DNA from 3 places in the Micromonospora sp. NBC_00617 genome. Region 2 is predicted to be linked to each of the others. Evidence: riboswitches for the same ligand, from Rfam matches in the RefSeq annotation. Region 2 holds a riboswitch; each other region holds the start of a gene.
The links. Region 2 has a riboswitch for cyclic di-AMP ahead of OG505_RS12170 (transglycosylase family protein). Riboswitches for the same ligand answer to the same signal wherever they lie in the genome.
Positions count from the first base shown of each region.

Region 1: linked by a shared signal. The riboswitch ahead of OG505_RS24330 (coiled-coil domain-containing protein) and the one ahead of OG505_RS12170 (transglycosylase family protein) in region 2 are both predicted to bind cyclic di-AMP.
Region 3: linked by a shared signal. The riboswitch ahead of OG505_RS16730 (C39 family peptidase) and the one ahead of OG505_RS12170 (transglycosylase family protein) in region 2 are both predicted to bind cyclic di-AMP.

Region 1 is NZ_CP107751.1:5,291,350-5,300,755, forward strand. Features, by position in the region: gene OG505_RS24285 (RNA polymerase sigma factor) at 1-322, shown strand, start outside; gene OG505_RS24290 (alpha/beta hydrolase) at 400-534, opposite strand; partial or broken gene OG505_RS24295 (alpha/beta fold hydrolase) at 520-669, opposite strand; gene OG505_RS24300 (CsbD family protein) at 780-953, opposite strand; gene OG505_RS24305 (heavy metal translocating P-type ATPase) at 1,020-3,278, opposite strand; gene OG505_RS24310 (hypothetical protein) at 3,291-4,229, opposite strand; gene OG505_RS24315 (heavy-metal-associated domain-containing protein) at 4,244-4,453, opposite strand; gene OG505_RS24320 (metal-sensitive transcriptional regulator) at 4,603-4,899, shown strand; gene OG505_RS24325 (YibE/F family protein) at 5,283-6,647, shown strand; cyclic di-AMP (ydaO/yuaA leader) riboswitch at 6,814-6,944, shown strand; gene OG505_RS24330 (coiled-coil domain-containing protein) at 6,949-7,968, shown strand; gene OG505_RS24335 (carbonic anhydrase) at 8,027-8,755, opposite strand; gene OG505_RS24340 (helix-turn-helix transcriptional regulator) at 9,002-9,331, shown strand.
Region 2 is NZ_CP107751.1:2,645,664-2,655,069, reverse strand. Features, by position in the region: gene OG505_RS12205 (response regulator) at 1-86, opposite strand, end outside; gene OG505_RS12200 (sensor histidine kinase) at 86-1,258, opposite strand; gene OG505_RS12195 (nitrilase-related carbon-nitrogen hydrolase) at 1,414-2,787, shown strand; gene OG505_RS12190 (AfsR/SARP family transcriptional regulator) at 2,765-5,581, opposite strand; gene OG505_RS12185 (peptidase inhibitor family I36 protein) at 5,763-6,164, shown strand; gene OG505_RS12180 (peptidoglycan-binding protein) at 6,249-6,737, opposite strand; gene OG505_RS12175 (ThuA domain-containing protein) at 6,715-7,071, shown strand; cyclic di-AMP (ydaO/yuaA leader) riboswitch at 7,253-7,397, shown strand; gene OG505_RS12170 (transglycosylase family protein) at 7,397-8,083, shown strand; gene OG505_RS12165 (hypothetical protein) at 8,164-8,502, opposite strand; gene dinB (DNA polymerase IV) at 8,614-9,406, opposite strand, start outside.
Region 3 is NZ_CP107751.1:3,664,927-3,674,332, forward strand. Features, by position in the region: partial or broken gene OG505_RS16720 (polysaccharide pyruvyl transferase family protein) at 1-899, shown strand, start outside; gene OG505_RS16725 (alpha/beta fold hydrolase) at 927-1,679, opposite strand; gene OG505_RS16730 (C39 family peptidase) at 1,801-2,643, opposite strand; cyclic di-AMP (ydaO/yuaA leader) riboswitch at 2,878-3,019, opposite strand; gene OG505_RS16735 (hypothetical protein) at 3,303-4,070, opposite strand; gene OG505_RS16740 (hypothetical protein) at 4,199-4,570, opposite strand; gene OG505_RS16745 (acyltransferase family protein) at 4,664-5,899, opposite strand; partial or broken gene OG505_RS16750 (hypothetical protein) at 6,277-7,027, shown strand; gene OG505_RS16755 (HAD family hydrolase) at 7,024-7,725, shown strand; gene OG505_RS16760 (alpha-ketoglutarate-dependent dioxygenase AlkB) at 7,764-8,399, shown strand; gene OG505_RS16765 (DNA topoisomerase (ATP-hydrolyzing) subunit A) at 8,524-9,406, opposite strand, start outside.

The sequences.
Region 1 (9,406 bases), 2.6 Mb from region 2:
GCCGCAGATCGTGGCGCTCTACCGGCTGCTCGCCCGGGTCGCCCCGAACCCGATGGTCACGCTCAACCAGGCGGTGGCCGTGGCCATGGTGGACGGGCCGCGCGCGGGCCTCACCCTGCTCGCGCCGCTGGACGCCGACGAGCGGATGGCCGGGCACCACCGGCTCGCGGCGGTCCGGGCGCACCTGCTGGAGCTGGCCGGGGAGCCGGGCGCGGCGCGGGAGGCGTACCTGACGGCGGCGCGCGGCACGACGAGTCTTCCCGAGCAGCGTTACCTGGAGCTGAGAGCCGTCCGGCTGGCGGGCCGACCGTGGCACCCGTGAGCTGGCGCGTGTCGCGCTGACTGACCACGGCACGGCCCCGGTCGCCGCAAACTGTCGCGCGGCGACCGGGTTGTCGGTCAGCTCGACACGTCGACGGCCGGGCAGCGGGCACCCCGGGCGGGCACCACCTGGCCGATCAGGTAGGCGTCGACCGCTCGCCCCACGCAACCGCTGGTGGTGTAGCTGCCGTGGCCCCAACCCTCCCGCACCACGGCCCGGACCTGGTCGGGGAACAGCTCCGCGTAGCGCTGACCGAGCAGGGTGCCGTACGAGCAGCCGTGGAACGTCAGCCGCCGTTCGCCGAGCGCGGCGCGGACGGCATCGAGGTCGCGGGCGGCGCTGGTCGTAGAGCGGCCCGGTGCGCGCCCGACAGGGGGATCTCAGGCTTCACGGCCCGGACACACAGCACGCCGGGCCGGTGAATATCACCGGCCCGGCGTGCGGGTTACGTCGTACGTCAGCTCTTGAAAGCGTCCTTGATCTTCTCGCCCGCCTGCTTGAGCTTCGCCGCGGACTGGTCTGCGCGGCCCTCGGCCTCCAGCTGCTCGTTGTCGGTGGCCCGACCGGCGCCTTCCTTGAGCTTGCCGGCCGCGTCCTCGCTGGCGTTGTTGATCTTGTCATCGATACCCATGTGCCAACCTCCATTGCGAGCGTCGCTACGACCTCAGCAGTACCCCCGCGGTCCACCGCCCAACCATCACCGCCGTGACAATCCGCGATCGGCGGCCGAACGGAACCGGCGCAGGCGCAGACTGTTGGCCACCACGAAGACCGAGGACAGCGCCATCGTGGCACCGGCGATCATCGGGTTGAGCAGGCCCGCGGCGGCCAGCGGCAGGGCCGCCACGTTGTAGCCGAAGGCCCAGAACAGGTTGCCCCGGATGATCCCGAGCGTGCGCCGGGACAGCCGGATGGCGTCCACCGCCGCATCCAGGTCGCCCCGGACGAGGGTGAGATCGGACGCCTCGATCGCCACGTCGGTGCCGGTGCCCATTGCCAGCCCCAGATCGGCCTGGGCCAACGCCGGCGCGTCGTTCACCCCGTCACCGACCATCGCCACCGACCGCCCCTGCGCCTGGAGCCGCCGGACGACGTCGACCTTGCCGGCGGGCAGCACCTCGGCGATCACCTCGTCGATGCCCACCTCGGCGGCGACCGCCTCGGCCACGGTGGGGTTGTCGCCGGTCAGCAGGACCGGGGTGAGCCCCAGGGCGCGCAGCCGGGCCACGGCCGACCGGCTCGTCGGCCGGACCACGTCGGCGACCGCGAGCACGCCCCGCGCCCGTGCGTCCCAGCCGGCGACGATCGCCGTACGTCCGGCGGCCTGCGCGGCACGCACGGCCAGATCGACCTCCGGCGGTACGTCGACACCGCGCTCGCGCAGCAGCCGGAGCCGGCCGACCAGCACGGTCCGACCGTCGACCGTGCCGGTGACGCCCAACCCTTCGAGGTTGGCGAAGTCGGTCACCGGGGGCAGCGCGCCGGCCTCGGCGGCGCCGGCGGCGACCGCGCGGGCGATCGGGTGCTCGGAGGCGGCCTCCAGCGCACCGGCGAGTCGAAGCAGCTCGGCCCGGTCCTCGTCGCTGGCCGGCACCACGTCCACCAACGTCATCCGGCCGGTCGTCACGGTGCCGGTCTTGTCCAGCACGACCGTGTCCACCCGGCGGGTCGACTCCAGCACCTCCGGTCCCTTGATCAGCACGCCGAGCTGGGCGCCGCGACCGGTGCCGACCAGCAGCGCGGTCGGCGTGGCCAGGCCGAGCGCACACGGGCAGGCGATGATCAGCACGGCCACGGCGGCGGTGAACGCGGTGGTCGGCCCGGCGCCGGCGCCGAGCCACCAGCCGAGGGTGCCCACCGCGAGGGTGATGACGATCGGCACGAAGACGCCGGAGATCCGGTCGGCCAGCCGCTGCACGGCCGCCTTGCCGCTCTGCGCCTGCTCGACGAGGTCGGCCATCCGGGCGAGCTGGGTGTCCGCGCCGACCCGGGTGGCGGTGACGACCAGCCGGCCACCCGCGTTGATCGTGGCGCCGACCACCCCGTCGCCCGGGCCGACCTCGACCGGCACCGACTCGCCGGTCAGCATGCTGGCATCGACGGCGGACGTGCCCTCGTCGACGACCCCGTCGGTGGCGATCTTCTCGCCGGGGCGGACCACGAACCGGTCACCGACGACGAGCCGGTCCACCGGGATCCGGGTCTCCACGCCGTCGCGCAGCACCGCCACGTCCCGGGCACCGAGTTCGAGAAGGGCGCGCAGGGCCGCCCCGGCGGTCCGCTTGGATCGGGCCTCGAAGTAGCGGCCGGCCAGGATGAACACCGTCACCCCGGCGGCCGCCTCCAGATAGATGTTGCCGGCGCCGTCGGTGCGGGTGATGTCGAAGCGGAAGGGGTGCGTCATCCCGGGCATCCCGGCGTCGCCCAGAAAGAGCGCCCAGAGCGACCAGCCGAACGCGGCCAGGGTGCCCAGCGAGACCAGGGTGTCCATGGTCGCGGCACCATGCCGCAGGTTAGTCCACGCGGCCCGGTGAAACGGCAGCCCTCCCCAGACCACCACCGGGGCGGCGAGGGTCAGCGAGAGCCACTGCCAGTAGTCGAACTGCCAGGGCGGCACCATGGCCAGCAGGACCACCGGCACGCTGAGCACCGCCGACACCCACAGACGGGTACGCGGCCCGCGCAGCGGGTCGACCGGCTGCTCGGTCGCCGGCGGAGCCGGCAGGGCCGCCGTGTAGCCGGTCTTCTGCACCGTGTCGATCAGGTCGTCCGGGGTGACGCTGTCGACGTACCGGACGGTGGCCTTCTCGGTGGCGTAGTTGACGGTGGCGCTCACCCCGTCCATCCGGTTCAGCTTCTTCTCGATCCGGGCGGCGCAGGCGGCGCAGGTCATTCCCCCGATGGCCAGCTCGATCCGGTTCGGCGCCTCGGGCAGTGGTCTGCTGGTGGTGGTCATCGTCTGGTCCCGTCAGTTGTGCCCGTGGCCGGGGGCGCCGTGCTCGGTCGGCGCCGGCCCGCTCGGGGTAAGGTCGCCCCCGGTCGAGGCGGTGCCGACGACGACGGTGAACTCGGCGGTGTGCACCCGCCCGCCGTGCCGGAAGTCGAGGTAGAGCCGGTAGCTGCCGGCCGACGGCACCTCGGCGAAGAAGGTGATCTCCGGACCGGACCGGGTGCGTCCGTCGCCGGGCGTTCCGTCCGGGTGTACGTGCAGGTACGCGAGATCGCCCCGGCGCAGCGCCACCAGGTGCCCGTACGCCCCCAGGTAGGGCTCCAGGTCGGTGACCGGTCGCCCGTCGCGGCTGACGCTCAGGGCGAGTGCCGAGGTACGGCCGGGCTGCGGCACACCGGCCAGGGTGACGGTGTAGCCGTCGACGGTGGTGCTGCTCGCCGGGGCGGGCAGCGGTCGTTCGGTCAGCTCACCGGGGACGGTCACGTCCACGCCGAGGGTCAGCGCCTCGCCCCCGGTGGGCGTGAAGTCGGCGAATGCCCGCCACTGCCCGGGGCCGTCCAGCGGGGTCTCGACCCGCCAGGTGCCGTCCGGGGCGAGGTCGGGGTGCACGTGGTGGAAGCCGGACAGGTCCCGCCGGGCGACGATCAGGTGCATCCGCTTGTCGTGCGCCACGTCGTACCTGGTCACCGGCCGGCCGTCCGGCCCGCCGATCCGGAAGGCGAACTCGCCCGCCGGGGCGGCGACCGGAACGAGCGTGTAGCCACGGTCGGAGACGAGCAGGCCGCCGGGAACCTGGTCGGTCACCTCGTCCTGCACGGTGGAGCCCGGGGTGTGGGCGGCGCCGCCGTCGGGCCGACCCTCGGCGACCGGGTCGACCACCCGGCCGACCCCGTACGCCGCGCCGAAGACCGCCGCGAGGCCGAGGGCGAACCCGCTCATTCTGGTCACGGTGTTCATCCCGGGCCTCCCGCTCACGCCTCGACGAGGTCGTAACCGGCCTCGTCGACCGCGGCCCGGACGGACTCCACGGCCACCGGCTGCTCGCTGGTGACGGTGACCCGGCCGGTGGCGAGATCCACCTGCACGTCGCGCACCCCGGCGATGGCGCCCACCTCGGCGCTGACCGCGCTGACGCAGTGCCCGCAGGTCATGCCCCGCACCTGGTACGTCGTGTCGACCATTGAATCGCTCCCTTCGTCGTCCGTCAGCCTATACCCCCCAGGGGTAAGGGCGAGGCGGACTCGTGACCGGTCCGGTACCGGTACCCGGTGGGGGTATCGGACACGCGGGACGTTACCATACCCCCCAGGGGTACGCTATCCTCGTCGCCATGACCGCACCCACGCCGATCCGCGGGTACACCGCCAGCAAGGACCAACTGCTCGCGCGGCTCCGCCGCGTCGAGGGGCAGGTCCGGGGCATCGAGAAGATGGTCGACGAGGACCGTTACTGCATCGACGTGCTCACCCAGATCTCCGCGATCCAGGCCGCGCTCGACAAGGTGGCCCTGGGTCTGCTCGACGGGCACGCCCGGCACTGCATGCACGAGGGCGCGGCCGAGGGCCGGGCCGACGAAATGGCCACCGAGATGATGGCGGCCGTCGGCCGGCTCATGAAGCGCGGTTGAGGGCCGGCTCCTGAAGCGCGACTGAGGGGCCGACTCCTGACGGGCCGAGCCGTGGGCCGGTCCGGCCCGGAGTGGCGCGCCCCGCGCTCCGGTGGACGGCGCGCGGGCGGGCGCGTCCGACACTCCGCCACGACCTGCGACCCCCGGCCCGGCTGACTAGCATCTCCGACGATGGCTCAGCGGACCCCGCCACGCAGTCCGGCATCGGCACCGCCACGATGCGGTGCTGCCGCCGCCCACCAGCCGGGCCGGCCTGTCACTGCCCGTGGTCGTCGCGTCGTCAACCAGCAATTCGATGCGCTCGTCACCGCGTTCGTCCGGCGGAGGTGAACCGCCCGGCCCGTCGGCACGTACCCCGCACCGGATCGTTGGGAGTTCTCGCATTGGGTTCCGACCACAGCCATACCGCCCGCCCCGCCCCGCCCCGGGTCCGGCGGATCCTCGTCGCGACGGTGGTGCCGCTCTTCGTGGCCACCGTCGTCGCCGCCGTGGTGCTCTGGCCACGGGACGGGGCGCCGCAGACCGGCGGCGGCACGGACGCGCCGCGCCACCACGGCACGGTGACCCGGGTGGTGACCGAACCCTGCCCACCGTCGGCCAGCCCGGAGGGCACGCCGGCCACCGGGCCGTGCGGGACGGTGGACGTACGGGTCGAGGACGGGCCGAGCGCCGGCCAGCAGGTGCGGACGCCCGTCCCCGCCGGACCCGGCGCTCCACGGGTCGAGGTCGGCGACGACGTCGTCCTGGTCGAGCTGGCCGACCCGGCCGATCCCGCCACCAGCAGCTGGAACATCGCCGAGCATCAGCGCGGAACGCCGCTGGTGTGGCTCGCGGTGGTCTTCGCCGCCGCGATCGTCGCGTTCGGCCGGTGGCGGGGCCTGGCCGCGCTGGCTGGGCTGGCCGCCAGCTTCGCCATCCTGCTCACCTTCGTGTTGCCAGGCATCAGCGCCGGCCGGTCACCGCTGCTGGTGGCGGTGGTCGGCGCAGCCCTGATCATGTTCGTGGTGCTCTACCTGACACACGGAGTGACAGCGCAGACCTCGGTCGCGGTGCTCGGCACCCTGGGCAGCCTGGTGCTCACCGGCGTGCTCGCGACCATCGCCACGGCCGCCACCCGGCTCACCGGCTTCGGCAGCGAGGACGCCACCACGCTGTCGATGTTCCAGGCCCATGTCGACCTGCGCGGCCTGCTGCTCGCCGGGATCATCATCGGCTCACTCGGGGTGCTCGACGACGTGACCGTCACCCAGGCCGCCACCGTCACCGAGCTGGCGAACGCCAATCCCGGTCTGAGCCGGCTACAGCTCTACCGGGCGGCCACCCGGGTCGGCCGGGCGCACATCGCCTCCACGGTCAACACCATCGTCCTGGCGTACGCGGGTGCGTCACTACCGCTGCTGCTCCTGCTCACCGCCGACACCCGCCCCCTCGGGCAGATCCTGACGAGCGAGTTCCTCGCCCAGGAGATCGTCCGCAGCGCGGTCGCCACGCTCGGCCTGATCGCCGCCGTACCCCTCACCACCGGGCTGGCCGCCGTGGTGACCGCGGCCGGGTCGACGCCGGCGCAGGGCGCGGACGCCGACGTCCTGACACCGCGCCCCCGTCCGGACCGGACGGAGGCACTGGCCGCCCTCAGCTCCCCGCCGCGGGGCCGGCCCGACGGGCCCGACCCGGAGCGGAACGCACCCCCACCCACCGCCACCACCGCGTGGCCAGAGCCGAACAGGAGCACTGATACGGCATGGTGAGACTCCTCAGCGTGACCGGATCGGGCATCCGCCCTGAGAACCGCGTCACTGCTCACTCAACGCCATGGCGAAATGACACTTTTAGTCGGCATCAGGACGTAGCTCAGGCGGTGGATTCTCGGGTAACCTCGCTGCCGGCCACCGACGAAGGCGCGCAGCGGCGCCTGCGGTGCCACCGCCCAATCGCCAACCGGCGAGCCGGGGACCCAGGTACGTGGGGTGAATCCGCGACAGCGGTAGGGGCCACTTCCGCTCCGAACCCGTCAGCTAACCCGGTCGGCGGTCGACGGAAGGGAACATTGTGACGGCACCCCTACGCCGCTGGTTGACACCCGTGGTGGCCGTGCTCGCTGCGCTGACCGTGTTCGCCGGACCCCTCCCGGCCCACGCCGCCCCGACGACCCCCGCACCGTCCGGGCACGAAGAGGAAGACGAACCCAAGCTCCTCAACGACGTCATCGAGCAGACCAACCGGGACTACGTGGCGGCCAAGTCCAAGCTGGACAAGTCCAAGAAGCGGCAGCTTGAGCTGGCGGTGGAGGTCGAGCGGGCCAAGGCCGACCTGGAGGCGCTGGCCCCGCAGGTCGGGCAGATCGCCGCCCAGTCGTACCGGACCGGACGGATCGGCGCGATCGCGATGCTGCTGGAGAGCGACGCCCCGGACTCGTTCGTCCGGCGGGCCGCGGCGCTCGACGAGATGAACATGGTCAACGAGAAGAAGCTCGCCGAGGTCAACACGGTCAAGTCCCGCGCCGAGCAGGCCAAGCTGGCCCTCGACGCGGAGGTCCGCGAGCAGCAGAAGCAGACCGCCCTGATGGCGAAGGACAAGCGCGACGCGGACAAGGCCCTCGCGCTGGTCGGCGGTCAGGGTTTCACCGGCGGCCTGGTCGACGCCGTCTCGCCGGTCGCCCGGATCGCCCCGGGTCGCACCGCCGACGGTGACTGGAAGCCCCAGTCGTGCAGCGAGGACGACCCCACCACCTCCGGTTGCGTCACCCCGCGCACCCTGCACGCGTACAAGGAGGTCAAGCGGGCCGGGTTCAACCGGTTCGTCGGCTGTCACCGCAACGGTGGCCCGTACGAGCACCCGAAGGGCCGCGCCTGTGACTGGTCGTTGCAGAAGAGCGGCTTCAGCCCGTGGCACAACAACGACACCCGCATGTACGGCAACAACGTCGCCGCGTTCCTCATCCGCAACGCCGACCGCCTCGGCATCTACTACGTGATCTGGAACCGGCAGATCTGGTTCCCGGCAACCGGCTGGAAGTCGTACAGCGGGCCGTCGAACCACACCGACCACGTGCACATGTCGTTGCTCTGACTCGGCGTCACGAAGTCCGAGGGCCGTCCCGCTACCAGGCGGGGCGGCCCTCGTCGTATCAGGCGGCGGCGGAAGCTGCCGGGGCGTCCGAGGCGCCGGGCGCGTCGGACGGCGCGGCACCCGCCGGTTCGGGGGTCACCGGGCGCACCACGCCGGCGGCGAGCCGGTACGACATGCCCACCACCGCACACCGCCCCTGCGCCACCTCGTCGGCCAGCACGGGCGACTGCCCGAGCAGCGTCTCGACGGTCTGCGCGATGTGAATGTCGACGATGCCGTCGATGTCGTCCACGCCCTCGGCGGTGGCACGTCGCAGGCTGGGCAGCACCGCGTCGACCACCGCGGGAAGGTGCCCCGGGGGCGCGACGCCGGTGGCGGCCGCCTCGCGGGCAGCCTGCACGGCACCGCACGAGTCGTGGCCGAGAACCACCACCAGTGGAGTGCCGAGCACGATCACCGCGTACTCCACGCTGCCCAGCACCTCCGGGCCCGCGGTGTGCCCGGCCGTACGGACCACGAAGAGGTCGCCCAGCCCCCGGTCGAAGATGATCTCAGCGGCCAGGCGGGAGTCGGAGCAGCCCACGATCACCGCGAACGGGTGCTGCCCGTCGGCCACGGCGGCCCGGTGCCCGGCGTCCTGGTTGGGGTGGCGCGGCACCCCGCTGACGAAGCGCCGGTTGCCGGCGGCCAGCTCGGCGTACGCTCGGGCCGGCTCGGTCGGCGTCGACGCTCGATCGGCGGCCCGCTGCGGACCGGGCTGCCCTCCAGGCGTACCGGAACGGCTCATTCCCGCACCTCTTTTCCACGCGTTTGACCTGCTCAAGAGGCTCTTCAGTCGGGCCGGCGGTGGGCGCTGGCTCAGGCTCCACCGTCACACGCACCGCAAGATGCGTCAAGATATGCGTGATTTAGATTTCATACGTAGACCCCGAACCGGCCCTTCGGCCGCTGGGACCGGGCCGGTCCGTCGGCACCTGGCCCGACCCTCCGGCCGGCACGGGGTGGGGCGGACAACCGGAGAGGCGGCTCCACGATGACGAGCGCGGCGACGGCCGGAGGCGGCCGGGACTGGACGTTCCTCACCAACCACGGGCATGTGCTGCTGGCCATCGCCCGCGATCCCACCGCGCGGCTGCGCGACCTGGCGGCCGAGGTGGGCGTCACCGAACGGGCTGCCCAGGCCATCGTCGCCGACCTGGAGGCCGGCGGTTACCTGCACCGCACCCGGGTGGGGCGCCGCAACGAGTACACCCTGAACCCCGCCGGCCACTTCCGGCACCCCGCCGAGGCCGACCGTCAGGTCGGCGACCTGCTCGCGCTGTTCGCCGAAGCACCCGCCGACGACGTCGCGTCCCCGCCCTGACCGTCGTCGACGCACGCCGGCTTCGACCGGCGACCCGCCACCCCGCCCGGACCGGCTCGTTGCGCCCGCCGCTGA
Region 2 (9,406 bases):
ACCTCGATGTCCGGCTCGGCGCCGAGGATCGTGGCGAACCCGGCCCGGAACAGGTCCTGATCGTCGGCGAGCACGACGCGCAGCATCAGACGGCCGCGGGTGCGGAGAGAGGCAAGGTGGCGGTGACGGTGAAGCCATGGCTGTCGGAGGCCGGGCCGGTGTGCAGGGTCCCGCCGCAGGCCTGGGCGCGCTCGCGCATGCCGGCGATCCCGTATCCGGGCACCCCGGCGCCTGAAGCCCGGTTGCCGCGACCGTCATCGGTGATCGACACGGTCAGGGAGTCCGCGCTGTAGCTCAGCAGGATGCGGACCGATCGGGCCTCGGCGTGCCGGACCACATTGGTCAGGGACTCCTGCACGATCCGGTAGGCGGCGACCCCGACGTCCGCGGACGGCTCGATCGGCGACCCGAGGGCAACACCGACCGGCGGATCGGACGTGATCTCGGACCGCGGTCCGGGGACGGATCCGCACGGCGGGGGCGAGACGCTGAGGACGGCGTCGAGTCCGGTGGCGCGGACGCGTTCGACGAGGACGGGCAGGTGGGCCAGGCCCGGCTGGTCGAGTGGCTGGTCGGCGGGTTCGTGCAGGCTGCCGACCGCGCGGCGGAGCTGGACGACCGCGTCCCTGCCGGTGGCCGCGATCGTGGCGAACGTGGCGTCGGCGCGGTCCGGGTGGGGGCGGACCAGAAGTGGTCCCGCCTCCGCTTGGACGATCATGACGCCGACCGCGTGGGTGAGGATGTCGTGCAGGTCGCGGGCGATGCGGGTGCGTTCGCGCAGCACGGCCGCCGCACGTTCACCGGCGACGCGACGATCGCGTTCGGCGACGGCCATGGCCTGGGTACGGCGGGCACGGGCGCTGGTGCCCAGGGCGTACGAGAAGCTGTAGGCGACCACCAGGTACCGCAGCACCTCCACGTCCGGGTGTGGATAGAGCAGCGAGAACAGCAGGCCGCCGGCGGTGAGCAGGATGCCGAGCAGGCGGATCGGCAGGGCGGCCCGCGCCGCGAACGTGTAGAGGCAGACGAGCGGGCCGACCGGCAACAGCGGGGGTGCGCCGAGCGAGGCGGAGACGGTCGTGGCGAGGCCCACGACGACGGCGACCTGGAGCAGTGCGCGGTCACGCCACAGCACCGGGACCGAGGACGCGACCGCGAGCGGCAGTACCCACCAGGCACGTGGCCCGCCGGCCAGGGCGGGCAGCACGGTCGCGGCCACGGCGGCCACGGTGACGGCGAGATCGGCGTACCGCTTCACGTCGGCAGTATGGTCCGGCCCGGCGCTGCCGCGCCTCCCTCCACAGGACCAGATCACCTCCGGTTCGTACGGCGATCCGCCCCGGCCGCTCCCGCCGCACGATCGACGCATGACGACAATCATCGCCGCGCTCCTGAGTGGACTGCTCTGGCTCGGTGGCTCCGGGCTGCACCCGGCTCGCCCCGATCCCGCTGATCCTCGCGTCGTTGCGGGTACGCCCGAGGACCGCGCTCGGTGCGACGATCCTCGCCTGGTCGATCGGCCAACTCGGCATTGTCGGGTACTACCTCGGCACCCTGCGACTACCGGTCCCCGTGGTCGGCGGCGTGTTCCTGCTCGGCCTCGGCCTCGCGGCCGGCACGGTCCTGCTCGCTCGGACACTCCTGCTGCGCGGGCGAACCGTGACCGCCGTTCTCACCGTGCCGTCACTGTGGGTGCTGGGCGAGTACGCCGCGTCCCGCCTGTTCCCGCACGGTGCCTGGTGGAGCCTCGCCTACACGCAGGCGGACGTCCGCCCGGTCATCCAGCTGACCGCGCTCACCGGCGTGTGGGGCGTCACCTACCTGCTGCTCGCCGTCCCGATCGCCCTCGCCGCCCTGCTGAGAAGCCTGCGGCCCACCCGCACTCCCCGGCTGGGCAGCCCACGCCCTGCCCTCACCTGCCTGCTCGCCCTCCTGCTCAGCGTCGGCGGATGGTCGGCCTGGTCATTGAGCCGCTCCCCGGACCCGGCCGAGCCGCTGACCGTGGGCCTCGTCGCGCTGCGACAGCCCGAGGACGGGCTCCCGATCGACGAACCGTCCGGACGTGACCTGCTCGCCCGGTACGTTCCGCGGGTCTCGGGCCTGGCCGCGCGCGGGGCGCGGATCGTCGTGTTGCCGGAGAAGGTGTTCGCCGTGACAGACGCCACCCTGCCCCTGCTCGTCGACGCGCTCCAGCAGGCCGAGGCCCGGGTCGTCGTCGGCGCGGTGCTGCGGCGGGCCGGAACCGCGAGCAACGTGGCGCTGGTGCTGGACCCGAGCGGAACGATCAGGACGTACGAGAAGCAGCATCTGATTCCGGGCCTGGAGGACTGGCTGACGCCGGGTGACGACGAGGTGATCGTGGACGGGCGGTACGGCGTGGCGATCTGCAAGGACCTCGACTATCCCGGTCTGGTCCGGCGGTATCGGGCGCAGGGCGTCTCGGTGCTGCTCGTCCCCGGTTTGGATTTCACCTCCGACGGCTGGCTGCACGGCCGGATGGCCCTCGTCCGTGGCGTGGAGAACGGGCTCACCGTGGTCCGCGCCGCCGCGTTCGGCCGGCTGACGGTCACCGACCCGGGCGGCAGGATGGTGGGCGAGGCCACCGCCGGTGACGCGGAGTTGCTGGTCACGGCCGCTCCGACGACGGGGTTGGGTACGGTCTATTCGCGTACCGGAGATTGGTTTCCGATCTTGTCCCTGGTGTTGTTCGTCGTCTCCGTGGGTGGGGCGGTGGGCCGGCCGAGCAGCAGACCCCGGCGGCCGGTCACGATCCGTCGGCTGCCGTGAGCCGCTGACGGATCCGCTCGGCGTCCGGGTGCCCGAGCTCGTCGAGGATGCCCAACGCCGTTCGCCAGCTCCGGGCCGCTTCCGCCGGCTCGCCAACGTCGGCCAACGCCTCCGCGAGGTGCGTCAGCGTGTCCGCCTCGTAGTAACGGTCCCGGAACTCCCGGTACAGCGCCAGCGCGTGCCGGTACGCGACCACCGCCTCCGCGGGTCGCCCGGCGCGGTGCTGCGCGTAGCCGAGGGTGTCCCAGGTGGGCGCCTGGCCGTGCCGGTCGTCGAACTCGCGCAGCAGCTCCAGCCCCTGCTGGCACGCCTGCACCGCGGCGTCGTGCGCCCCGAGCTGGGCCTGGTACCAGCCGACCGCGTTCAACGCCATCGCCTGCCCGTAGCGGTGGCCCGCCTCGCGGTACAGCGCCAACGCCGCCTCGGCATGCTCGACCACCTCGGCACGCCGGCCCTCCCGGTCGGCCACCTCGGCGAGGTCGAGGCAGGTGTGCCCCTGGTTGGCCGGGTCGCCCAGCTCGCGGAACAACTCCAGCGCCCGCTGGAGCTGACCGGGCGCCTCGTCGAGCCGACCCAGGCGGGCGTGCGCACGGGCCAGGCTGCGGTGCGCGTGCGCCTGCCCGATCACCTCGCCGCTGCGCCGCGCCGCCACCAGCGCCGTGCGCTGCACCGCCAACTGGTCGTGCCAACCGCCCTGCCGGTCCAGGAAACTGGTCAGGCTCCAGGCCAGCTGCCAGGCGTGTCGGTCGAACCCGCTGGCGGCGCATCGTTCGACAAGCGCGATCAGCACGTCGCGCTCGCGCGTGAACCAGGCCACCGCCTCGTCATGGTCGCCGAACTTCTCCGGCCGGACGCCGGCGACGGACGGGGCGAGGGTGATCGGATCCCAGTGCGGGTGCAGCAGCACCGCCGCGCCGTGCGCGGTGTGCAGGTAGTGGTCGAAGAGCCGGCCGCGCGCCTCGGCCCGGTCGCCGGCCGGATCGTGTTCGGCGGACAGTTCGGCCGCGAAGACCCGCAACAGGTCGTGCATCGCGTACCGGTCCGGGCCGCGCTCCAACACCAGATGCGCGTCGGCCAGCTCGCCGAACGCCGCCTGGACGGCCCGTCGACCGCCGCCGGCGAGACTGACCGCCGCCGCCGAACTCACCGTCACGTCCGTACTTCCCCCGACCAGCCGGAACAGCCGCGCGGTCGACGCCGACAACAGCCGGTACGACCAGGACAGCGCCGCCCGCACACTGCTGTCGTGCTCTCCGGTGTCCAGTCCGTTCAGCCGGCCGTCGGCCCGGAGCTGCGCGCCCAACTCGGTCAGGGGCAGCTTTGGCCGGACCACCGCCCGGGCCGCCACCACGACCAGGGCCAGTGGCAGCCGGTCGCAGAGTCGGACCAGCTCGTCGACGGCGGCCCGCTCGGCCTTCGCTCGCGCCCCGATCCGCGCGTGCAGCAGGGCCTGCGCGTCCTCGGCGGTGAGCAGATCCAGCACCACCGCCTCGGCGCCCTCGGTGGCCACCAGCCCGGTGAGCCGGTCCCGGCTGGTCACCAGCACCAGGCAGCCGGGCGCACCCGGCAGCAGCGGCCGGACCTGCGCCGCGTCCCGAGCGTTGTCGAGCAGCACCAGCATCCGCCGACCGGCGAGCAGGCTCCGGTACAGCGCGGTCTGTGCCTGCTCATCCGCCGGCACCTCCCGCGGCGGCACCCCGAGCGCGGCCAGGAAACCCCGGACCACCTGCTCGGCGCTGCGCACCACACCGCTGTGGCTGTAGCCCTGCAGGTTGGCGTAGAGCTGCCCGTCGGGGAAGTGTCCGGCGGCGCGGTGCGCCCAGTGCACGGCGAGCGCCGTCTTGCCCACTCCGCCCGCTCCGGAGAGCACCGCCAGCGGGACCGCCCCGGGTTGCGCCTCGGCGGACGCCCGCAGCGCGTCCAGACGAGCCAGCTCCGGGCCGCGCCCGGCGAAACCCCGGACATCCGATGGCAACTGCGCCGGGATCGGGCGGTCCGGGTGGGGCCTGGCGACGAGGCCCGCTCCGGCGGGGGCGGGGGACGGACCGGGAGTCGGCGCGGCGATCTCACCGCGCAGGATGGCCTGGTGCAGCTGGCGGAGCTCGACGCCCGGGTCCGCGCCGAGCACGTCGGCGAGGCGGTCCCGCAGCCGGGCGTAGTACGCCAGCGCCTGTGCGCCGCGACCGGCCGCGGCCAGCGCGTGCAGCAGCACGACGGCGACCGGTTCGTCCAGGGGGTGATCGTCGGCGAGCCGGGTCAGGGGGTCGATGACCGCGTCCGGCTCGCCCCGCCGCAGCAGGCCGCGGGCCCACTGCACGGCGGTGTCGGTGTGCCGGCGGTGCCAGTCCTGCCGGACCCGGGCCGCCCACTCGCCGGGCAGCCCGGCCAGCGGCTCGCCGCGCCACAGCTCCAGCGCCCGGCGCAACAGCTCCACCCGCTCGGGGTCGTCGTCAACCAGTCCATCGGCCCGGCGCCGCAGCGAGTCGAAGTGCTGGCCGTCCACTGTCTCCGGTGGCTGGTCGAGCAGGTACCCGCCGGAGCGTCGTACCAGCGCGTCCGGTGCGCCCGCGTCGGCCAGCACGCGGCGGAGCCGGGCGAGGTAGACGTGCACGTTGTGGCGGACCCTGGGCGGTGGCGTGTCGCCCCAGACCCGGTCCACCAGCGACTCCACGTGGACCGGTCGGCCGACGTCGACCGCCAGCGCGGCCAGGACGGCGCGCTGGCGGGCTGCTCCGGCGTCGACCAGGCGGCCGTCCGCCCAGACCTCGACCGGCCCGAGGACTCGAATCTCCATGAACCGCCGCTCGCCGCGTCGCCAGTCGGACAATCCGCCGACGAGCGGCCGGATTGAGATTCCGGCAGGAATTCGTCGACCTGCCGCGCAGATCATGTTGGCACAGCGGCATCGATCAACGCGATGTCGGCAATTCGACTCACGACCTGTTCCGGTCGTGACGACACCGGAGGTCACCATCGTGCGAAGTGCTCTGCGAAGGTTCACGTCCGCCCTGCTCGGCGTGGTTGCCGTGGGCGCCGCGCTCGGCGTCGCCCCGAGCCCGGCCCAGGCCAACTACGCCTGCCCCTCGGGTCTGCTCTGCCTGTACGCCGGGGCCAACTTCAGCGGCGACATCTTCCTGCTCGACGGGCCGTACAACGGCTGCAACGACGTCGGGCTGCCCTCGTACTTCCGCAACAGGACCCAGTCGATCATCAACAACCGGCCGTCGGGCACCGTCTCCACCTTCTGGGACAACGCCAACGCCACCGGCCTGCTCGGCTACCAGCACGCCTACGGCTACCGGGCGAACCTGGCGTACGACTCGGCCGCGATCGGGGGGACCTGGAACCAGCGGATCGAGGCGGTCCGCGTCTGCTGAGCCGCGGACCGAACCGGGTAGGGGGGCGCAACGACGGCGCCGGCCGGAATCCACGGGGGACTCCGACCGGCGCCGTCGCGCGGCTCAGCCCGGGTAGTAGCAGACGTTCGGGATGACCGGGCCGCCGTTGACCCCGAAGATCGCGAAGCCCATGTACGCCCGGGTCTGCGGGCCGTACTCGCCGTCCTCGGCGATGTTCGCGTACACGATGTCCTCGTTGATCTTGTGCTGGGCGTACCGGACGGCGTCGCGGGTCTTCGAGCCGTAGTTGCCGTCGAGGGTCAGTGACCGCGCGTAGCAGTTGTTCAGCGCCTCCTGCAGCACCAGCACCGCCGAACCCGAGTGGCCGTAGCTGAGATAGCACTGCTTGTTCCCGGTCTGCCAGCCAATGGTTGGCACGTGCATGTCCGCGCCGCCGGGGTAGCCGCCGACCCGGTAGAAGGTCAGGCTGGTGCACGGGCTGGAGGCGTGCGCGGCGGTCGGTGCGAGCAGGGTCAGGCCGGCGCTGGCCAGTACGGTCACGAGAGTGGCGGCGGCACTGCGGCGGCCGATGCGGCTCCGGTGGATCGGCATGCTCTCCTCCTGGGAAGGTTGCCGGGGTCGACCCGGTGTGCTTCCGAACATCGCGGCCGTCGATCTATGGTTTCCTGCCCGAACGTCAATTCCCAGGAGCGCCGATCGGCCCGTTCCTCGCCCGGCGCACCAGCGTCGCGCATCCGCTCGCCTGTACGCGCACGAGGAGGGCGGCGCCACCCATCCACTGGTCTGGGCACGCACCCTCGGTCGCAGCCGGGTGGTCTACTCCGCTCTCGGTCACGACACCCGGTCCTACGAGTCGCCCGGACACGTCGAACTGCTCCGTCGCATCACCGCCTGGCTGCGTACGGACGGTGACCACCGGGCCTGATCGGAATCGGTCCATCATGGTCGGTGCACAGCCGCGCGTCATCCGCAACCGCTGGCAGAGGCGCTATGCGTGCGCCGGTGAACAAGTTCACAAGCGTTGGGCGAGGGTCACTGACCGTGCCTACCGTCGGTCGAGTCCACCACCGTGGACACCACGACCGGCAACGCCAAATCCTGCCCCCGGTCGTCGGATACCAGAACCCCGGGCAGGAGCGGGGGACCCACGTTCCTCGGTGCATGTCACCTCGGGGTGAAGCCGCCACCGCGCGGCCGGGCTCCTCGGCCCGAACCCGACAGCTCACCTCGCCGGCGTGGAGGAACCACACATGACGTCTGTCTACACGCCCCGTCATCGACGGGTCACCACCCGCCGCGTCGCCGTCGGCACCCTGGCCGTCGGCGCGGTCACCGGCGCCGTCGCCCTCTTCGGGCCCGCGGCCCCGGCCCAGGCCGGTGTCAACTGGGACGCGATCGCCCAGTGCGAGTCCGGCGGCAACTGGAAGATCAACACCGGTAACGGCTACTACGGCGGCCTGCAGTTCTCCCAGGGCACCTGGGCCGGCTACGGCGGCAAGAAGTACGCCGCCCGTGCCGACCTGGCCAGCCGCGGCGAGCAGATCGCCGTCGCCGAGAAGGTACTCGACGGGCAGGGCATCGGCGCGTGGCCGACCTGTGGCCGCAAGGGCGGTTCGTCGGGCGGCGCCGCCGCGAAGTCCTCGACGAAGTCGTCGAAGTCCACTGCCGAGAAGGACCGGTCCACCGCTCGGAAGGATCGCTCCACCGCCCCGAAGGAGCGGTCGTCGCGCGGCGACCAGCCGGCGACCCGCAACCACGAGCGCACCGCCCCCGCGGCCGGAGACGACACGTACGTCGTCAAGCCGGGGGACACCCTGTCGGAGATCGCCGACAGCCACCGCCAGGCGGGCGGCTGGCAGGCCCTGTACGAGCGCAACCGGCAGCTGATCGGCGCCGACCCGGGTCTGATCCTTCCGGGCCAGCGGCTCAGCCTGTAAGAGCACCAGCAGCGGGCGCTCGACCGGATTCCGGTCGAGCGCCCGCTGGCATGTCGGGGAGGCGGTTCGGCGGGTGGGCCTCAGGCGGCCGAAGCGGTCGCCGTCGACACCGACCCGGTCGCACGGGTCTGCCGCGCAGCCGAAGCCCTCTCCGGGGACCGGCCGGTCGACGCGGCGGCGTCGGATCGCTGCGGGGCGGCTGTTGGCGATGTGTCGTCCGCCCGCCGGGCCAGCCGGAGCGACTGTTCAGCGGTGCTGCGCGCCGCACACGGCCAGGGTTGGCCGGCGCAGAGCAGGTTGCGGCACGCGCCGTTCCCGTCCGGCTCGTGTGCGCCCAGCACGTCGAGCGCGAGCTGCCAGAGCAGCGGATCGGTCACGTCGCGCGGACGCTCGGCACGCCGGCTCGCACGGTTGCTCATGTCGTCGGACATGGTGGTCCCCCCTGTCAGGCTGATTCCCCCAAACGTCTCCACTCGCACCGCCGGTAAACCCCCACCCGCTGTGATCTGCGTGGCAGCGCGTCGTGCCCGTCAGTCCGGCAACAGCGGCATCTCGACGCCCGGGTCCCGGCCCAGCAGCACCGCCCGGGTGAGCGCCGCCGAGCCGAACCGGTCGCGGACCGCGTCCACCGCGGCGTCCAGGTCGGCCCCGGTGTCGACGTCGAACGGCAGCTCCGGCTGCACCGGGTTGTCGTCGAGATTGCCGACCGAGACGCCGATCAGGGTGACTCCGCGGCGCTCGATCTCCGGCAGCGCGGCCCGCAGCAACGCCCGCGCGGCGTCCAGCAGCGGCGTGGTGTCCGCGGTCGCCTTGCGGACGGTGTGCGAGCGGGTGGCCCGGGTGTAGTCGCCATAGCGCAGCCGCAGCACCACCGTGCGCCCGGACCGCCCGGCCGCCCGCATCCGCCGGGTGACCCGGTCGACCAGGCCCGCCAGGATGGCGTCCAGCTCCGCGGGGGCATGCGGGGTAGGGCTCAACGCGTGCTGCGCGCCCATCGAGCCCCGGCGGCGGCCCACCTGCACCGACCGGGGGTCGCGGTTGTGGGCCAGGGCGTGCAGGTGCCGGCCGGCGCCCGCCCCGAGCAGGGACACCAGCGCGGCCTCGCCGAGCCGGGCCACCTCCCCGACGGTACGGATCCGGCGCTCCCGTAGCTTTGCCGCGGTGACCGGGCCGACGCCCCACAGCCGTTCCACCGGCAGCGGGTGCAGGAACTCCACTTCGGCGTCGGGGGCGACGACCAGCAGCCCGTCCGGTTTCGCCACCCCGCTGGCCACCTTCGCCAGGAACTTCGTCCGGGCCACGCCCACTGTGATCGGCAGGCGG
Region 3 (9,406 bases), 1.0 Mb from region 2:
GGCGTACGCGGCGAGATCACCGAGAACTACCTCCGCAAGCTGGGTTTCTCGGCTGTCGAGCAGATCGGCTGCCCGTCGATGTTCCTGCACGGCGACAGCCTGCGCATCGAGAAGACGAAGGCGACCTTGGGCATCGACGACCGGCTCGCGTTCGTCATCTCGCCGTACGTCAAGGCGCTGGCCCCCCTCGTCCTGCACCACCACCGGCGCTACCCGAACCTGCGCTACGTGGCACAGGACCTCTACACCCTCGGCACCCTGCTCTACGGCGACGCGCCGAAGCTGCGGGGAATGACCGCCGACATGCCGATCCACACCTCGCACCCGCTCTTCGTCGAGGACAAGGTGCGGATGTCCATGGACCCGTGGCCCTGGATGGAGTATCTCTCCGGGTTCGACTTCGCCTTCGGCACCCGGATCCACGGCACCATCACGGCGCTGATCTCGGGCATCCCCGGCTATCTGCTGGCGCACGACTCGCGCACCCTGGAGCTGGCCCGATACTTCGACATCCCGCACCGGTTGTTGCGCGATGTGCCGGCCGACGTCGACGCTGCTCAGCTCTATGCGGAAGCCGACTACACGGCCCTGAACGAGGGCCACAAGGAGCGCTTCGCGCGGATCACCGCGTTCCTCGCCAAGCACGACCTCGGCCTCTCGTTCGCCGACGGAGACAGCGCCATCCGCTTCGACGAGCAGGTCCGTCAGACCGTCTACCCCCTGCGGTCCGGCCGGTCTCCGCCTACCCTCCGGAGGAGTTGCTGACGCGCATCCAGTGGCTGCGGGACGAAACGCGGACGCTCCAGGAAAAGGTCAGGACCCTCCACGCGCAGTCGCTGCGCGAGCGGATCAAGCAGACCGTCGCCGGCCGGGTCCGTCGGACACTCGGAGCCAGGTGACCAGCCACCGCATCCGCGTCATCCAGCTCACCCACGTTGGTATGGGTCGAGCAGCGCCAGCACGGCCGCCGGGTCCTCCACGTGTGCGTTGTGGCCGAGACCGGGCAGCGTGGCGACAGGTACGCCGTACGCCTTGAGCTGCTCGTCGGTGACCATCGGGTCGTGTTCCCCGCGGGCCAGCACCACCGGCACGTCGGTCGCCGCCAGCAACGGGGCCAGGTCGGGCTCGCCGACGCCGAAGGCTGTCGGGTCCATGGCGAGGCGCCACCGGCCGTCGACCTGACGCAACCCGGCGTCCACCACCGGATGATCCGGCGGGACCAGGCCGACCAACCCGGAGACGCGCAGGTAGCGGCGGGCCGCCTCGGTGCGGCTGGCGAACCAGCTCACCGGGCGTGCGGCGAGCTCAGCGGCGCGGGCCAGCTCAGCGGGCGACCAGAGCGCCTTGATGCCGAGCCCGACCACCGCGTCCACAGGTGTCCCTGCGGCGCGGGCGGCCAGCGCCAGGCCGACCACCCCGCCCAGCGAGTGCCCGAGCACGACGAGCCGGTCGTCGGGGGCGAGGCCGTCGGCGATCCGGCCGGCGAAACCAGCATAGGAGTACGACGGCAACGGGGCCGACCAGCCGTGGCCGGCGAGGTCCGGTGCGAGCCACCGCCCCGGCCAGTGCTGCTCCAGCAACGGCGCCCACGGTAGCCAGACGTCTCCGGTCGCCCCCATCCCGTGCAGCAGCAGCAGGACCGGCCGGCGACCGGTGCGGCCACCCGATTCATCCACCACGGCCGCAGTCTGCCACGGTTCGCGGCCGGGTACGAGAGTCGTCGATGGCGGCTGCCGGAATGAGGCCGCGGGCGCCGGCCCCTTGTGGGGGACGACGCCCGCGGCGGTCTACGTGCCTGGGTCAGGCGGAGTACCCCCGGGTGGCAATCCAGTTGGCAAGGTCGATCGTGGTGATCCAGTAGGACGGGTCGGCCGGGTTCGCCGAGTCGGCGATCCGCACGGTCCGGCCGTTGTCCTTGTACCCCACGACAGCGACGTAGTGCCCGCCGCCGTAGGAGTGCCAGCCGCCGTCGGTGTCGGTGGCGTCGCCGACGACGTTGGCCACCACGCCCCGGCCGTCGGTGATGGCCTTGACCACATCGGCCTGGAGCCGGTCCATCTGGGCCGGGCTGGGCGCGCCGGCAAACATCCGGGTCCGGTACGGGGAGCCCTTCACCTCGGCGTTGAGCACTCGGGTGGTGTCCTCGGCCGAGTTGGTGCCCATCTCGGTGGTGCCCAGCTCGGCACCGAGTTCCTCCTGGGTGCGGTCGATGCCGGTGGCGCTGAGCGCGTTGCGGGTGGCTGCGGGGCCGCAGTTGTAGTACGTGTTCTGCGCCTCGTAGTCGTAGTCGAGCACCTTGGTCGCGGGCGGCTTCGGCGGCTGCGGCTTACGGGTCAGATCCGGGTTGGCGCTGGCCTTGGCGGCGGGCGACGCGGCGCTGGTGGCTGGGGCGGCGGTCGTCGGCGCGGCGCTGGGGGACGCGTCGCGCGCGTCGCCGACGGAAACGGCGGTGTCACTGCGCATCTCGGCGACAGTGGTCGCGGTGCGGTGGCTGGCCGGCGCGTCGTCGGCGCCGGTGAGCAGGGCGCCGGTGGTAGTGGCGATCACGAGGGCCGCGGCGGAGGTGGCGACGATCTGGTATGGGCGCTCGGTCGCCAGGCGACGGAGCTGACGCTGCATGGTGTGCTTCACGGGGTCCTCCACGGATCGGGGGGAGAGCGGCACACCCACGGGCCGGACCGGTATCCGGGCAGGCGCCAGCGCGCGGACAGTGGTCCGCGGATGGTGAACCGCTCAGGGAAACGCCCGGCGGGACCGGGCGGGAAAGGCGATGACCCGGGGGTCAGCTCACCGTCACTGGACGGATGAGCGGGGGCACCGCTGCACCGTGGAGGCGTGGGAACAACCGAGGGGTGGAAAGGTGCTGCACGGGTTTGGAACTCCTTCCGACACCGCCTACCGGGTTAGCTGACGGATTCGGGCGGGAAGATCGCCCTACCGCGGGCCGTGGCTCGCGGATTCACCCCAGACTTACTGATGGGTCCCCGGTTCGTTAATCACGATTGAGCGGGTCGGCGCGGCGTCGCCTGTTGCGATCGGTTACCGCGCCGGACGGGACGACAGTACTGGCCTGTTCGCAGCCTGCCAAGCCAGGTTCGCCTGCGTAAACCCGATTCGGTGCGGCAATTTCTGCGCGTATTGCCGATGATGCGACTCGATGGGACAACCGGTTACGGAGACGCCTACGGGCGACAACCGGACAGGTCGCCGATAACGCGCCACAATCACGGGAAATATCGCGCACAACGCGTCGGACGCCCGATTCCCGAACGACGTGACCGGGCTCACGTAACGGATCAGGCTCAACTCGCGCTAGCCGGGCGCCACCGTGCCACGAGGGTGGGACGGGACGCCCCGCTCGCCCCGGGTCGGGCGAGGGCCGGGCTGGGCCGCAGCCGCGCCGTTGCCGCGTACGCCTCCTCGGCAAGGGTGCGCGCCGACTCGGCGGCCAGTTCCGCGTCCCGCCAGGCGGCCCGCTCCGCGGTGGCGGCGGCCTGGTAGTCGGCCAGTCTCGCGTCCCGGATCGCCCGGCTGAGCAGCACCTCCTGCTCGACCGGGTGCCGCCGGGAATCCCAGCCGCGCCGGTGGGCGAACACGTCGCCGAGCTGCGCCATGGTCAGATCGCCCCGCCAGTACGCCGCCATCGCCGCACGGTGCAGGTAGCGCTCCCGGGAGGCGTACTCGGCGGGTGTCCGCGGGGTGTGCGGGGTGGGCAGCGCGCCAGAGCCCGCGAAGCGGCGGGCGGCGGTGTCCGCCTCGTCGTACCCCAGCCAGGCCCGCTCCACGTGTTCCTGAGCGGTGAGCCAGGCATCGCGTCGCCGCCGTGCCGTCTTGGCGGCGCCGGTCGCGGCGACGGCCACCTCCTCGGCGTACCGGCGCAGGTCGTCGGCTTCGGCCGCGGCCACCTCGCGGGCGGTCGGCGCGGCCGGGACCGGGTCGTCCGCGGGGCGGTCCCCCAGGCGGGCGACCAGCACGGCGAGCACGCCCAGTGCCAGCAGGAACAGGGTCGACCAGATGGCGGCGGCCTGCGGCACCTCGGTCACGAACTGGTAGAAGACGGCAGTCTCCACGGTCGGCTCCTCGGGGAGAGCAAAGCGGGGGAGCCCCGGCGGCGACGTGGCCACGGCGGGCCACGGATCGGCGGGGTCGGAGCTGGCGGATCGACAGGGCGCGACGACGGGACGCGTGTCCCGGTGACTCAGCGCCGGGGCGGACCCCGGGGAGCCCAGCCCCGCGAAGCGTCGACGAGAGGCAGCCGGTCGGACCCGGCCGCGGACACCGGCAGCACGCCGGTCGCGATGGTGCCCTGGTCAACGGGCGGTGCCGGTTGCGCGTCGAACGACCCGGCCGGGATGAACTCCTCGGCGGCACTCGCACGGACCGCCGAGGCCGGGTGCACGGCAGCCTCTGGCACGGCGCTCAGGGGTGGCACGGCGCTCACCGGTGGCACGGCGGCCGAGGCCGGGCTCGCGCCGACCGCCAGGGCCGCGACCGCGGCGAGGCTGGTCAGCACCCGCGTAGCCCAGCGCGCCACCCACCACAGCGGACAGGCGAGCGCGACCGGAAGCACGTCCCCAACGCTACTGCCGGGCCGGCCCTGACGCACCGACCACGGGCGTGTCGGCGCACGCCGCGCCGACCCTGCTGACCAGGGTGGACGGTGTCAGCGCGAGTCGACGTACGGTGATCGGCTGTCGGTCTGGTCGGTCCCGCCGGGCCCGGCTTGAGTCCCGACAGCATCGGGGTGGTGGGCGTCATCCCCGGCGGCCCGGGTCCCGGCCGTGCGTTGTCTGGGCACGCGCGGGCGGGCCGTACGACGCGGCGCGAGTCGGCGCATCATCGGCGTCTCGACGAAGCGGTGCAGCAACCCGGCGAGGACCAGGTTCGCGAGCAGGAAGCCAAGCACCGCGACGGGGCCACGCCAGCCCTGGAAGCCGGTCCCCCAGTCACCGCTGAAGCGCAGCACGCTCGTCATCACCAGCACATGCACCAGGTAGAAGGCGAACGAGACCTCGCCGAGCCAGACCAGCGGCCGAGACCGCCACGGGGAACGCTTACCCCGGACGTCCGCGTCCGCGGCGGCAGTGATCACCAGCAGGTACGCCACCGCGAGCAGCGTGGTCCACAGCTCGGCGCGAATCCACTCTGCCGCTGCCACCCAGGTGGCCAGGAAGATCACGCTGGCTGCGGTCAGCCCCGGGCCCCGCCAGAGGCCACGGCGCATCAGTTCGGCCGCCAACGCGCCCATCCAGAACTCCAGCGACCGTACGGGCGGGAAGACCTGGGTGAACCACCACCGGCTCACCTCCGGCACCAACTGCTGCGCCGGCCAGAGCGCGAGGATCAGCAACGCCAGCGCGACGATCAGCGCCCAGAGCAGCTTCGGCCGGGCACGGCGCAGCAGTGGCAGCACCAGCGGCAGACACAGGTAGAAGAAGAACTCGCAGGACAGCGACCAGCTCACGGTGTTGATGCTGTAGAACCAGCCCGGCCGGGGGTCCCAGGCCTGCAACAGCAGCAGGTTCTCCAGCGCTGCCGCTGGCAGGACCGCGTCGGCGAACCACCAGGCGACCAGCAGCGCCGCCCCCCACAGCACAAGGTGGTTCGGGTAGATCTTGGCAACCCGTCGCCGCCAGAAGGTACGCCGGGACTCGCCCGCGCGGGCCGACCAGACCAGCACGAAACCGCTCAGGATGAAGAAGAACTGCACCCCGGACAGGCCCAGGGTGAACAGCGCGTCGACCACGGCCTTGTAGTCCGGCTCGGCGATGATCCGCATGGTCCCGACGTGGAAGCCGAAGACCAGCAACGCGGCGATCCAGCGCAGCCCGGTCAGCGAGGGCAGCCGGGCCGGCGCGGGGGTGGGCCGGGCAGCCGTCGCCGCGGCGGCACTCGTCATGCCGGGATCCCGAGGCTCGGCAGGGTCACCAGCACGTGCGTGTCCTCCTCGGTGCGACATCGGACGGCGACGCCCGCGACGGCCCGGCAGGGGCCGTACCCGGGGTACCCTACCCGGGGCGCTCCTGGTGAACCGGACGCGTTCTACCCCTGCAACGCGCAAAGGATGGGCACGGGCCGCCCTGGTGGCGGACCGGACCTTCGGTGGGCATCAACCGTCCGCCGGGCGGGAGTTCAGAGATTCCACGAACGTCGGCCACATCAGGTTCCGGGGCTGGCCACCCGGGTCGTCGAACGTGGCCGCATGGTCAATGAGCAGACGCCCGCACCGCCGCGCGCACTCAACGCCGACGTACGACGGAGGCAGCTGGAGGAGTCCTGACTACCCCCCGGGTCGGGTTGCGCTGTGACGCCGGGGCGCCCGCGTTGCCGTGTTCGGCGCCGTCGAACGGCTCCCTGGGCCACCGTGGAGCTCGCCGCGCGGGGCATCCCCCTGCACCCAGGCCCGGATTCGCCGGCCGAACTAGTCGAGGCAGCCCGCCGCCACGAGCTGGACGTGCTGGTTCTCGACTCCTACGAGCCGGACCCGGCCGGGGCGGGCGCCCTGCGCGCTCATGGAACTCACGGTCGTCGTCGGCCGACCCGAACTCGAGACCGAGCTGGAGGAGATCATCCCCGGGCGACGGCAGACCGTGCGTCCCGTCCCGCCCACCGGCTCGTTGCCGTCACTGATGACCGAGGCCAACCTGGTGGTCAGCGCCGCCGGCATATCCACCTGGGAACTCTGCTGCCTCGGCGCACCCGCAGCGCTGGTCTGCGTGGTCGACAACCAACGCGCTTCGTACACACGGGTGGTTCAGCACGGCATGGCCGCCGGCCTCGGCGAGCTGCCGGAGCTGACCGTCGCCGGGGTGCCCGGACGGGCCGCCCGGGCGACCGCGGCGCGGACCCTGCACGGGCTGCTCAGCTCGCCGCAGCGCCGCGCGTCGCTGGCCGCGCGGGCCTGGTCCACAGTCGACGGGCGGGGCCGGACGGAGTGTTCGACGCCGTACGGCCGCCCGCGACCAACGGCTGGCGCCGCCGCCTGCGACAGGCCGTCCAGCGACTCTCGCCTATGCTCCACTCATGATCGACGCGGTTGTCTTTGACGTCGGCGGAACCATTCTTGACGAGTCCCGCGAGTTCGCGAGCTGGGCGGACTGGTTCGGCGTTCCACGGCACACGCTCTCGGCGGTCCTTGGTGCCGTAATCGCCCGCGGCCTGGACTGGCAGGAGACGTTCCGGGCCTTCCGGCCCGATTTCGACCTCGCGGTCGAGCTGGAACGCCGAGCCGCCGCCGGCAAACCGGAGTGGTTCGGCGAAGAGGACCTCTACCCCGATGCGCGTGGGTGCCTCGCCGCACTCAAGGAGCAGGGCTTGTTCGTGGGGCTGGCCGGCAACCAACCAGCCCACGCCGAAGCGCTCCTGCACGCCCTCGACCTTCCCGTGGACATGATCGGCACATCGACCGGTTGGGGCGTGGCGAAACCGTCATCGGCCTTCTTCGAACGCGTCATCCACGCCGCCGGCGGCGACCCGTCGTCGACCCTCTACGTCGGCGACCGGCCCGACAACGACGTACGCCCGGCTGCGGAGGCGGGCATGAAGACCTGCCTGATCCGACGCGGCCCCTGGGGGCACATCCTCGACCTGCCAGCCGTCGCCGAGCGGTGCCTGTTCCGCATCGACTCGCTAGACGACCTTCCGGCTCTGGTGGCGAAGCACAACGCGAGCCACGCAACCCCCTCCTCCGGCGACCGCGGCCGCGCGGGCGGCGGCAGGTTGTAGCTAGCACGGGTGTACGAAAGTGCTGTTAGGGTGGCTGCATGACGCAGGCCGCCTACCAGCCGTCGATGCTCGACCTGACCGACGCGGCGCCGACCCTGGGGCCACTGCCCGGTCCGATCCGGCGGCACCACCTGAGCCGGGGCGCCTGGGTCGACCACCTCCCCGGCTGGGTGCGCGGTTCCGACGCGGTCCTGGACACCCTGCTCGCCGAGGTGCCGTGGCGCGCGGAGCGTCGCACCATGTACGACAGCGAGGTCGACGTGCCCCGCCTGCTCTGCTGGTACGGCGGCGACCGACAACTGCCGCACCCCGTGCTCACCTCGGCGCGGGCGGCGCTGACCCGGCACTACGCCCCCGAGCTGGGCGAGCCGTTCGTCACCGCCGGTATGTGCCTCTACCGGTCCGGGCGCGACAGCGTGGCCTGGCACGGCGACACCATCGGCCGCTCCGCGCACAGCGACACCGTCGTCGCGATCGTCTCGTTCGGGTCACCTCGGCCGCTGCTGCTGCGCCCGCGCCGCGGTGGCGACAGCCTGCGGTTCCCGGTGGGCCACGGCGATCTGATCGTGATGGGCGGCTCCTGCCAGCGCACCTGGGAACACGCCATCCCCAAGACCACCCGCCCGGTGGGCCCGAGGGTAAGCGTCCAGTTCCGCCCGCTCAACGTCGCCTAACTCCACCCCATCCCCCACCCCGGGGCTGATCATGAAGTTGTTGTCACCGCCATCGGCGTGTCGCGGCAATAACTTCATGATCAACGAGTGCGGGCGGGGTGGGAGGGTGGGGTGGGGTGGGAGGTTAGTCGCGTTCGATCAGGTGGCCTACCACGGTTGGGCCCAGCATCACGGCGAAGCCACTGCCGTCGCGGCGGGGGTCGGCTGCCGGCAGCTCCACCGGTTCGCCGGTGCCGGTCGCGCCGACCGGGCGCGGCCCCACCCAGGCGACGGCCACGTCGGTCTCGTCCTTGAGGAAGCGGTGCGCGCGGACGCCGCCGGTCGCCCGGCCCTTCGCGGGGTACGCCTTGAACGGCGTCACCTTGACCGTCGCCCCGGTGGACGTGACGACCATCGGCTCACCGTGCCCCGCGTCGTCGGTGCGTACCGCGCCGAAGAACACCACCCGAGCCCCGGCCGGCAGGTTGATGCCGGCCATCCCGCCGCCCTTGAGGCCCTGCGGGCGCACCAGCCCGGCGGTGAAACGCAGCAACGACGCCTCCGAGGTGACGAAGGTCAGCGTCTCGGCGCCGTCGGTCAGCCAGGTCGCCCCGACCACCTCGTCACCGTCGCGCAGGCCGATCACGTCGAACTCGTCGGACCGCACCGGCCACTCCGGCGAGCACACCTTCACCACGCCCTGCCGGGTGCCCAGCGCCAACCCGGGTGAGGTGTCCGCCGCACCGCCGAGCGGCGCCAGACCGACCACGGTCTCCCCCGCCTCCAGCGGCACCAGCTCGGCGGCCGACATGCCGCCGCGCAACGACACCGTGCCGGCCTGCTCGGGCAGCACCGGCAGCGGCAGAACGTCGACCTTGAAGGCACGACCCGCGCTGGTGACCAGCAGCACCCGACCACGGGCGGTGGAGTGCACGATCGCGCGTACCGTGTCGTGCTTGACCCGGCCGTTGCGTCGGCGCCCCTCGGCGCTCTCCTCCGACTCGGCCGCGGTCCGGGCAACCAGCCCG